Sporichthya polymorpha DSM 43042: one gene and its partner. The protein of the gene in region 1 interacts with the protein of each later gene in a pairwise test. Links are inferred from orthologs where the notes say so. Each region holds a gene or a part of one and is shown on either strand. Other genes may lie near its edges.

Evidence for each region.
Region 2: the proteins of rplL (region 1) and dnaE interact in binary tests that used the Escherichia coli proteins (3 or more experiments, as listed by UniProt). The link is inferred for Sporichthya polymorpha DSM 43042 from one-to-one orthologs.

What each region holds. Positions count from the first base shown.
Region 1 is NZ_KB913029.1:2,925,429-2,929,429, reverse strand. Bases 1-2,896 are described here. They hold rplL (50S ribosomal protein L7/L12), read right to left. Parts: upstream 1,696-2,896; coding sequence 1,306-1,695; downstream 1-1,305. Other genes in these bases: SPOPO_RS0114300 (SCO4651 family lipoprotein), read right to left, coding at 2,668-2,896; rplJ (50S ribosomal protein L10), read right to left, coding at 1,739-2,392; SPOPO_RS0114315 (ABC transporter ATP-binding protein), read right to left, coding at 259-1,221. Also shown: more of SPOPO_RS0114300, read right to left, coding at 2,897-3,756; rplA (50S ribosomal protein L1), read right to left, coding at 3,908-4,001. UniProt on the Escherichia coli protein: The binding site for several of the GTPase factors involved in protein synthesis (IF-2, EF-Tu, EF-G and RF3). Is thus essential for accurate translation.
Region 2 is NZ_KB913029.1:4,909,447-4,914,247, forward strand. The notes cover bases 638-4,715. They hold dnaE (DNA polymerase III subunit alpha), read right to left. Parts: upstream 4,360-4,715; coding sequence 838-4,359; downstream 638-837. Other genes in these bases: SPOPO_RS0123700 (ABC transporter ATP-binding protein), read right to left, coding at 638-796; SPOPO_RS0123710 (RluA family pseudouridine synthase), read right to left, coding at 4,452-4,715. In the rest of the region: more of SPOPO_RS0123700, read right to left, coding at 1-637; more of SPOPO_RS0123710, read right to left, coding at 4,716-4,801. UniProt on the Escherichia coli protein: DNA polymerase III is a complex, multichain enzyme responsible for most of the replicative synthesis in bacteria. This DNA polymerase also exhibits 3' to 5' exonuclease activity. The alpha chain is the DNA polymerase catalytic subunit.

The DNA of each region.
Region 1 (4,001 bases):
CACCTGTGTCAAGAACAGAGGTGATCACGGCAGACAGCGCAAGGGGGCAGTTTAGCCTCACGGCAAACCGCTGTCCAGAGCCGCAGGTGAACCTACGGGCCCCTCGCGCGAGCGCGAGAACTCGCGAACGCACCGAAAGGATGAGGGTGCGGGAGCGCCCAGTCAAGAGATCAGGCCAACAGTGTGGACGCGTCGCGGCCGGGCAGTTGGACGGATCCGGACAATACCGGACGCGCCAGCGGGGCGCGTTCGTGCAGGTCAGAGCGCTGCGGCCGGGTCGACCCCGACGTCGGACCCCCCGAAGGACCCCGCCGGCGGGACGATCCCGTTCTGCGCACACCACTGCCCGGGTGGACGCTGCCGGGCCCGCGGGACGCCGTCGCTCGGCATCATCTGGAGCGGGATCGGGGGCAGCGGAGGGAGTTCGGTATCACGTTCGGCGGCCAGTTCGTCGGCGTCCTTCTCCTCCGACATGCCGATCGGACCCACCCGCTGGGCGTTCAGGAACTGCCGCACGACCGGCTCGGTGGAGCTGAGCAGCATCTCCCGCGGCCCGAACATCGCCAGGTGGCGGTGGTAGAGCAGACCGATGTTGTCCGGGACGGTCCGAGCGGTGTTGATGTCGTGGGTGACGATGAGGATCGTCGCGCCGATCCGCTGATTCAGGTCGACGATGAGCTGGTTGAGGAACGCCGTGCGGACCGGGTCGAGGCCGGAGTCCGGCTCGTCGAACAGAATGATCTTCGGGTCCAGCACCAGCGCCCGGGCCAGACCGGCCCGTTTGCGCATCCCGCCGGAGAGCTCCCCCGGCAGCTTGTCCTCGGCCCCCACCAGACCGACCAGGTCCATCTTCTCGCGCACGACGGCCCGGATCTCGGACTCGGACTTGCGGGTGTGCTCCCGCAGCGGGAACGCGACGTTGTCGTAGAGGTTCATCGAGCCGAACAGCGCGCCGTCCTGAAACAGCACGCCGAACAGCTTGCGGACCTCGTAGAGGTCGCGCTCCTTGAGCCGGCAGATGTCCCGGCCCTCGATCACGATCGAGCCGGCGTCCGGCCGCAGCAGCCCGACCAGGGTCTTGAGCAGCACCGACTTGCCGGTCCCGGACGGGCCGAGCAGGACCGAGATCTCCCCCGCCGGCAGCGTGAGCGTCACGTCGCGCCAGATCACCTGCCGCCCGAAGCTCTTGGTGAGCCCGCGGATGTCGATCTCGACGCCCATGGCGGCGAAGTGTAAGGGGAACGCCGACGGGCGGCCGCCGAGATCGGCGACCGCCCGTGCGGTGAAGCTGGTGGTGCTGGAGAACTACTTGAGGGAGATGCTGGCGCCGGCGCCCTCGAGGGCAGCCTTGGCCTTCTCCGCGGTCTCCTTGTTGACCTTCTCCAGGACCTTGGAGGGGGTGCCGTCGACGAGGTCCTTGGCCTCCTTGAGGCCGAGGTTCGTGAGCGCGCGCACCTCCTTGATGACCTGGATCTTCTTGTCGCCGGCGGACTCGAGGACGACGTCGAACTCGTCCTGCTCCTCCGCGGCCGCGGCGTCGCCGCCACCACCGGCCGGCGCCGCGGCGGCCACGGCCACCGGAGCGGCGGCGGTGACGCCGAAGGTCTCCTCGAACTGCTTCACGAACTCAGAGAGCTCGATCAGCGTCATCTCCTTGAACGCGTCGAGCAGTTCGTCGGTGCTGAGCTTCGCCATGATCGGCGGTCCTTCCATTCGGTCGAGCGTGGGCTTCGGGGGTTCAGCTCTCGGCGGGTGCCTCGGGCTCGGAGGTCTCTGCGACGGGGTCTTCCGCCGCGACCGGGCTCTCGGCAACGGCCTCGGCCGACGCCTCGACAGCGGGTTCTTCGGTGGCCGGAGCGGCGGCGGCAGCGCCACCGGTCGCCTCGACCTGCGCACGCAGGGCCTCGACGGTCCGCGCGGTCTTCGACAGCGGCGCCTGGAACAGGGCCGCGGCCTGGGACAGCGAGGCGACCATCGCGCCGGCGAGCTTGGCGAGCAGGACCTCGCGGGACTCGAGGTCCGCGAGCTTGGTGACGTCCGCCGCGGACAGCGCCTTGCCGTCCAGGACGCCGCCCTTGATCACCAGGAGCGGGTTCGCCTTGGCGAAGTCCCGCAGACCCTTCGCGACCTCGACCGCGTCGCCGTTGACGAACGCGATCGCGGACGGACCGGCGAGGAGGGACTCGAACGCGTCGACCCCGGCCTCCTTGGCCGCGATCTTCGTCAGGGTGTTCTTGACGACGTGGTACTCGGCGTTGCCGGAGAGGCTGCGCCGCAGAGCCTTGAGCTGTGCCACGGTGAGACCGCGGTACTCGGTCAGCACCGCCGCGTTGGAGTTGCGGAACGCGTCCGTCAGCTCCGCCACTGCGGCTGCCTTGTCGGGCCGGGCCATGGCCCTCCTTCCTTCGGGTGCGACCGCAGGTCGGTTCCGGGCCCGGACACACGAAACGCCCCGGCGCAGGCCGGGGCGCGGAAGTCCCACGGGCAGGAAGGCGAACCCTCCACCCATCCAGGTGGAATCACCTGGCGTCACCTGCGCGGGCCGCCCGGAGTACGGGGCCTTCGGTCACCGAAGTGACAACCTGCGGTCTTTGGCTGCCGCCAGAGTACGGACTCCGACGGCCGGGGGTCAAAACGGCCCCGCGGCCCGGTCCCGTCAGGTCGGGTTCAGCTCGCGCGGCCGGTGCCGGCGTCGGTCCGCTCCAGGTGCCGGCGCAGCTGCTCGGCGAACTGCTCGGACAGGTCCGAGGAGAAGTTCTCGCCGAGCGAGCGCTCCAGCTGCTCGGAGAGCTGAGAGTTGAAGTCCTCGCCGAACTGCTTCGAGAAGTCCTCCCCGAAGGCGTCGCCCAGCTCGCCGCCGAGCGCGTCGGAGAGCAGGGCCTCGGCGTCGAACTTCTTCGCGTCGGCCGGGACGTCGACCTTCACGTCGGAGCCGAAGTCGGTGAACTTCATCGTCATCTTGACCTCGCCGAACATCGGCAGGGTCACCGCGAGCTTGCGGGCGCGGTAGTCGCCGTCGACCCAGGCGTCCACGGTGACGGGCTCGGACAGGCCCATGGACTCGCGGATGCTGTTCTCGAGCTGCTCCTCCAGCTGGCGGCTGAGCTCGTTCGAGTGCGTCGAGGACTTCTTCTCGGTCACCGTGCCGGTGCCCTCGGGCGCGATCTTCGCCCGGTAGTGCGTGGTCTTGACGCCGTCGACGGTCTCGGTGCCGACCTTGGTGACGTCGTCGGTGTCGAGCATCTTCTCCAGCTGCTCGACCGGGTTCGCCATCGTCGGGTCGATGCCGGCGATGTCCGCGCCCTCGGACTTCGCCTCGTCCAGCGGGAGCGAGATCCAGCCGGGTTCTCCGTCCGCGCCGGTCCCGAGGCCCGGGATCAGGCCGCCCTTGGTGACCTTGAGGTACATCACGTCGTCGACCAGGCGGAACTCGGTGCCGGCCGGGACCGAGATGCCCATCATCTTCATCGAGTCGAAGACCATCCGCGCGGCGGGCTGATCGCCGCCGCGGTACGCGCCGGAGCCCTTCACCGAGACCCCGGAGCCGGTGACCTCGAAGGTGTAGGCGGCGCTGTCCCTGGCCGCGGCGTCCGCGACCTTCTGGATCGCGGGCACCGGCGTCATCGACTCGAGCTCAGCAGCGGCTCGGTCGGTGGCGCTGTCGGAGCCGTTGCAGCCGGCCAGGCCGGCGACGGCGAGGACGGCCACCGTGGACACGGCGGCGGCGCGGAAGCGGTGGGTACGGCGCGCACTCACGTTTCGGTCATCTCCCAGGTCGGACGCAGGCCCAGTGTGCCTGCTCTGCTGAGACGAGAAGGCCCGGTGCGGCGTTCCGCACCGGGCCAAATCGTGATCGCGCTTCGGGATTCAGGGGGCAAAGTCCCTGGTCAAACCCCTGGCGAGCAGGTCAGACGGTCTCCTCGACCGTCTCCTCCGTGAGGTTGCGAACCTTGTTCGGGTCGACCGGGATGGCCGGGCCCATCGTCGTGGAGAAGACCGCC
Region 2 (4,801 bases), 2.0 Mb from region 1 along the record:
CGAGCGCGGCGGTCGAGAGCCGGCCTGCTGCGACGAGCAGGATGCCGCTGACCGCGATGCCCGCGAGCACGACGTGCAGCACGATCCCGGCCCGCCGGCCCAGACGCGAGGCCGCGCGCACCGTCGTGCGGACCCGCCGGTGCACGACCGCGGACGCCTCGGCGCAACGCCGCAGCACGAAGGCCTGGCCCCGACTCGCGCGCAGGTCGTCCCGCGCCGCGACGGCCTCCTCCAGCACCGCCGCGTGGTCGGTCCAGGCGATCTCCTCCGCGACCTTGGCGCGCGTGACGGCCTCGGTCAGCGGCCGGACCACCGCGGCCGCGAGCAGGCCGACCACCGGGAACAGGAACCACGCCGGCCACCACGTCAGACCGGCGACCACCCACATCGGGATCGCCGCGAGCAGCGTCCGGCCCGCCTCCCAGCCGACCTCGCGCAGGAGCTCACCGAGCTGGTGCGTGTCGTCGTCGACGCGGTCGAGGACCTCCCCGACCGCCTGTTCCGAGAGCGCCGGCAGGGGTTGGTGCAGCGCCGCGGCGAGCAGGTCCGCGCGCAGCCGCCCCTCCGCGCGGTCGACGATCGTCGACCACACCGCGCGCCCGATCATGTCCAGCACGCCCGCCCCGATCAGGCAGACGGCCAGCAGCACGATCAGGGTCCCCGAGGGCCGTTCGGCCAGGCGGCCGGCCGTCCAGGCGCCGACGGCGAAGCCGACCGAGGCGAGCAGGGCGCCGGCGAGACACCACCAGGTCGCCGGGCCGCGAAGTCTTCTCGCGGTCACGGTCCGGCTGGTCACTGAGCGACGCTACCTCGGCACCCTGAGTGAACTCACCGGGGTCAACCCAGGCACGACGGGCCGAGCAAGGCCTTGAGGTCGCCGAAGAGCGCCGGGGACGGGGCGACGAACGGGCCCCGCTCCAGCCGCATGACGATCGTCCGCGCCCGGGAGTCGAGTTGCAGGTGCACCTCGCTCTGGCCCGGGTGGTCCGCCAGGACCGACTTCAGCCGCTCGACCAGCGGCGGCGTGCAGCGCATCGCCGGCAGCCGGACCACGACCGGCCCGCTCGAGGACTTCGTCGTGTCGAGGATCTGCAGGTCCGAGGCCATCAACGAGATCTCGTCCTCGTTGCGGCGCAGGCGGCCCTTGACCGCGACGACGGTGTCCGTCGCGAGCACCGTGCCGAACTGCTGGTACGAGCCCGGGAAGAACATGCACTCGATGGCGCCGCCGAGGTCCTCGACCGTGGCGATCGCCCAGGTGTCGCCCTTCTTCGTGACCTTGCGCGCCAGGCCCGTGATCAGTCCCGCGATCGTGACGATCGACCCGTCGGCGCGGTCCTCGCTCGAGGTCAGCGTGGTGATCGCGCAGTCGGCCGCGGCGGCGAGGACGTTCTCGATGCCGAGCAGCGGGTGGTCGGAGACGTAGAGGCCGAGCATCTCGCGCTCGTAGGCGAGCAGCGCGGGTTTGTCCCACTCCCCGGTCGGGATCTCGATGTCGAACGAGGTGTCGGTGGCGTCGCCGTCGTCGTCGAACGCGCCGAACAGCGAGTCCTGCCCGATGGCCTCGTTGCGCTTGATGTCGATGATGGCGTCGATCGCACGCTCGTGCGCGTGGATCAGGCCGCGCCGGGTGTGCCCGAGCGAGTCGAACGCGCCACCCTTGATCAGCGACTCCACGGTCTTCTTGTTGCAGACGTGGGCCGGCACCTTGCGCAGGAAGTCGGCGAAGTCGGCGAACGCGCCCTGCTCGGTCCGCGCCTCGACGATCCCGGTCACGACGTTGGCGCCCACGTTGCGGATCGCGGTCAGGCCGAAGCGGATGTCCTCACCGCGCGGGGTGAAGTTCGCGTCCGAGGCGTTGACGTCCGGCGGCAGCACCTTGATGCCCATGCGCCGGCACTCGTTGAGGTACAGGGCCGACTTGTCCTTGTCGTCCTTGACCGAGGTCAGCAGCGCCGCCATGTACTCCTGCGGGTAGTTCGCCTTGAGGTAGGCGGTCCAGTAGGAGACCAGGCCGTAGCCGGCGGTGTGGGCCTTGTTGAACGCGTAGTCCGAGAACGGGACGAGGATGTCCCACAGGGTCTTGATCGCCGCCTCGGAGTACCCGTTCTGCTTCATCCCGTCCGAGAACGGGATGTACTCCTTGTCGAGGATCTCCTTCTTCTTCTTGCCCATCGCGCGCCGCAGCAGGTCGGCGGCGCCGAGCGAGTAGCCCGCGAGCTTCTGGGCGATCGCCATGACCTGCTCCTGGTAGACGATCAACCCGTAGGTGTCGCCCAGGATGTCGGCCAGCGGTTCCTCGAGCTCGGGGTGGATCGGCACCACCGGCTTGCGGCCGTTCTTGCGGTCCGCGTAGTCGTTGTGCGCGTTCGCGCCCATCGGACCGGGCCGGTAGAGCGCGAGGACGGCGGAGATGTCCTCGAAGTTGTCGGGAACCATCGAGCGCAGCAGCGCACGCATCGGCCCACCGTCGAGCTGGAAGACGCCGAGGGTGTCGCCCCGGGCCAGCAGCTCGTACGCCTTACGGTCCGTCAGTTCCAGGTCCTCGAGGACGAGTTTCTCGCCCCGGTTGGACTCGATGTTGATCAGGCAGTCGTCGAGGACCGTGAGGTTCCGCAACCCCAGGAAGTCCATCTTCAGCAGTCCGAGGGACTCGCAGGCCCCCATGTCGAACTGCGTGATGATCGCGCCGTCCTGCTCGCGACGCTGGATCGGGATGACGTCGAGCAACGGCTCGCTCGAGAGGATCACCCCGGCGGCGTGCACGCCCCACTGTCGCTTCAGGCCCTCGAGGCCCTTGGCGGTGTCGACGACCTTCTTCACGTCCGGGTCGGACTCGTACAGCGCGCGGAACTCGCCGGCCTCGGCGTAGCGCTTGTGGTCGGGGTCGAAGATCCCGGACAGCGGGATGTCCTTGCCCATGACCGCCGGCGGCATCGCCTTGGTGATGCGGTCGCCCATCGCGAACGGGTAGCCGAGGACGCGGGAGGCGTCCTTGATCGCCGCCTTCGCCTTGATGGTGCCGTAGGTGATGATCTGCGCGACCCGCTCCTCGCCGTACTTCTCGGTGGCGTAGCGGATCATGTCGGCGCGACGACGTTCGTCGAAGTCCATGTCGATGTCGGGCATCGACACACGCTCGGGATTGAGGAACCGCTCGAAGATCAGGCCGTGCGCGAGCGGGTCGAGCTCGGTGATGCCCAGCGCGTAGGCGATCAGCGCACCGGCCGCCGACCCACGGCCCGGGCCGACGCGGATGCCGTTGTCCTTCGCGTACTGGACGAGGTCCGCGGTGACGAGGAAGTACCCCGGGAACCCCATCTGAATGATCATGTCGACCTCGTAGGCCGCCTGATCGATGTGCGTCTGCGGGACGTTCCCACCGAAGCGCTGGGCGAGGCCGCGCTCGACCTCCTTGCGCAGCCAGGTCTCCTCGGTCTCCCCCTCGGGCACCGGGAACCGCGGCATGAGGTTGCGCGAGGAGAACGACATCGAGCAGCGCTCGGCGATGAGCAGCGTGTTGTCGCAGGCCTCACGCAGGCCGTAGCGGCCCTGCCAGAGCTCGCGCATCTCCGCCGGGCTCTTGAGGTAGAAGTCCGTCGCGTCGAACTTGAACCGGTTCGGGTCCGCGAGCGTCTTGCCGGACTGCACGCACAGCAGCACCTCGTGCGCGGACGCGTCCTCGGCCGCGGCGTAGTGCAGGTCGTTGGTCGCGACCAGCGGCAGGTTGAGGTCCTTGGCCAGGCGCATCAGCCCGTCGTGCGCGCGCTTCTCGATGCCGATGCCGTGGTCCATCAGCTCGCAGAAGAAGTTCTCCTTGCCGAAGATGTCCTGGAACTCTCCGGCCGACGCGCGCGCCTTCTCGTAGTCGCCGATGCGCAACCAGGTCTGGATCTCGCCCGACGGGCAGCCCGTCGTCGCGATCAGGCCCTTGCCGTAGCGGTGCAGCAGTTCGCGGTCCGCGCGCGGCTTGTAGAAGAATCCTTCCAAGCTCGCCAGCGACGAGATGCGGAACAGGTTGTGCATCGAGTCGTTGTCGGTCGCCAGCAGCGTCATGTGCGTGTACGAGCCGGACCCGGACACGTCGTCCTCGCCGCCGTCGGCCCACCGGACGCGGGTGCGGTCGGACCGGTGCGTGCCCGGCGCCAGGTACGCCTCCATGCCGACGATCGGCTTGACACCCGCCGCGTTCGCCTTGTTCACGAAGTCGTAGGCGCCGAACACGTTGCCGTGGTCGGTCATCGCGAGGGCGGGCATGCCCATCTCGTTGCAGCCGCGGAAGAGATCGTCCAGGCGCGCCGCGCCGTCGAGCATCGAGTACTCGGTGTGGACGTGCAGGTGGACGAACGAGTCGTTCATGCCTGCCGAACTCACCGAACTACCTCCCCTTGCGCGCTGCTCGCAGCCTAGGCCGCGCCACCGACGAAACGCTCGGCAGTCTCAGTGTGTGGTCAGCCTTCCGAGACAACCCGCAAGGCGCGCGCGAGATCGGCTGGATAGTCGCTCGAGAACGCGACCCACTCGCCGGTGTCGGGGTGTTCGAACCCCAGCGACACCGCGTGCAACCACTGTCGCTCCAGACCCAGCCGCTCGGCGAGCGTCGGGTCGGCGCCGTAGGTCAGGTCGCCCGCGCACGGGTGGCGCAGCGCGGACATGTGCACGCGGATCTGATGGGTCCGGCCCGTCTCGAGCTTGATGGTCAGCAGGCTGGCGGCGCGGAACGCCTCGAGCGTGTCGTAGTGCGTGACGCTCGCCTTGCCGCCGGCGTCCTCGGCGATCACCGCCCACTTCCAGTCGTGCA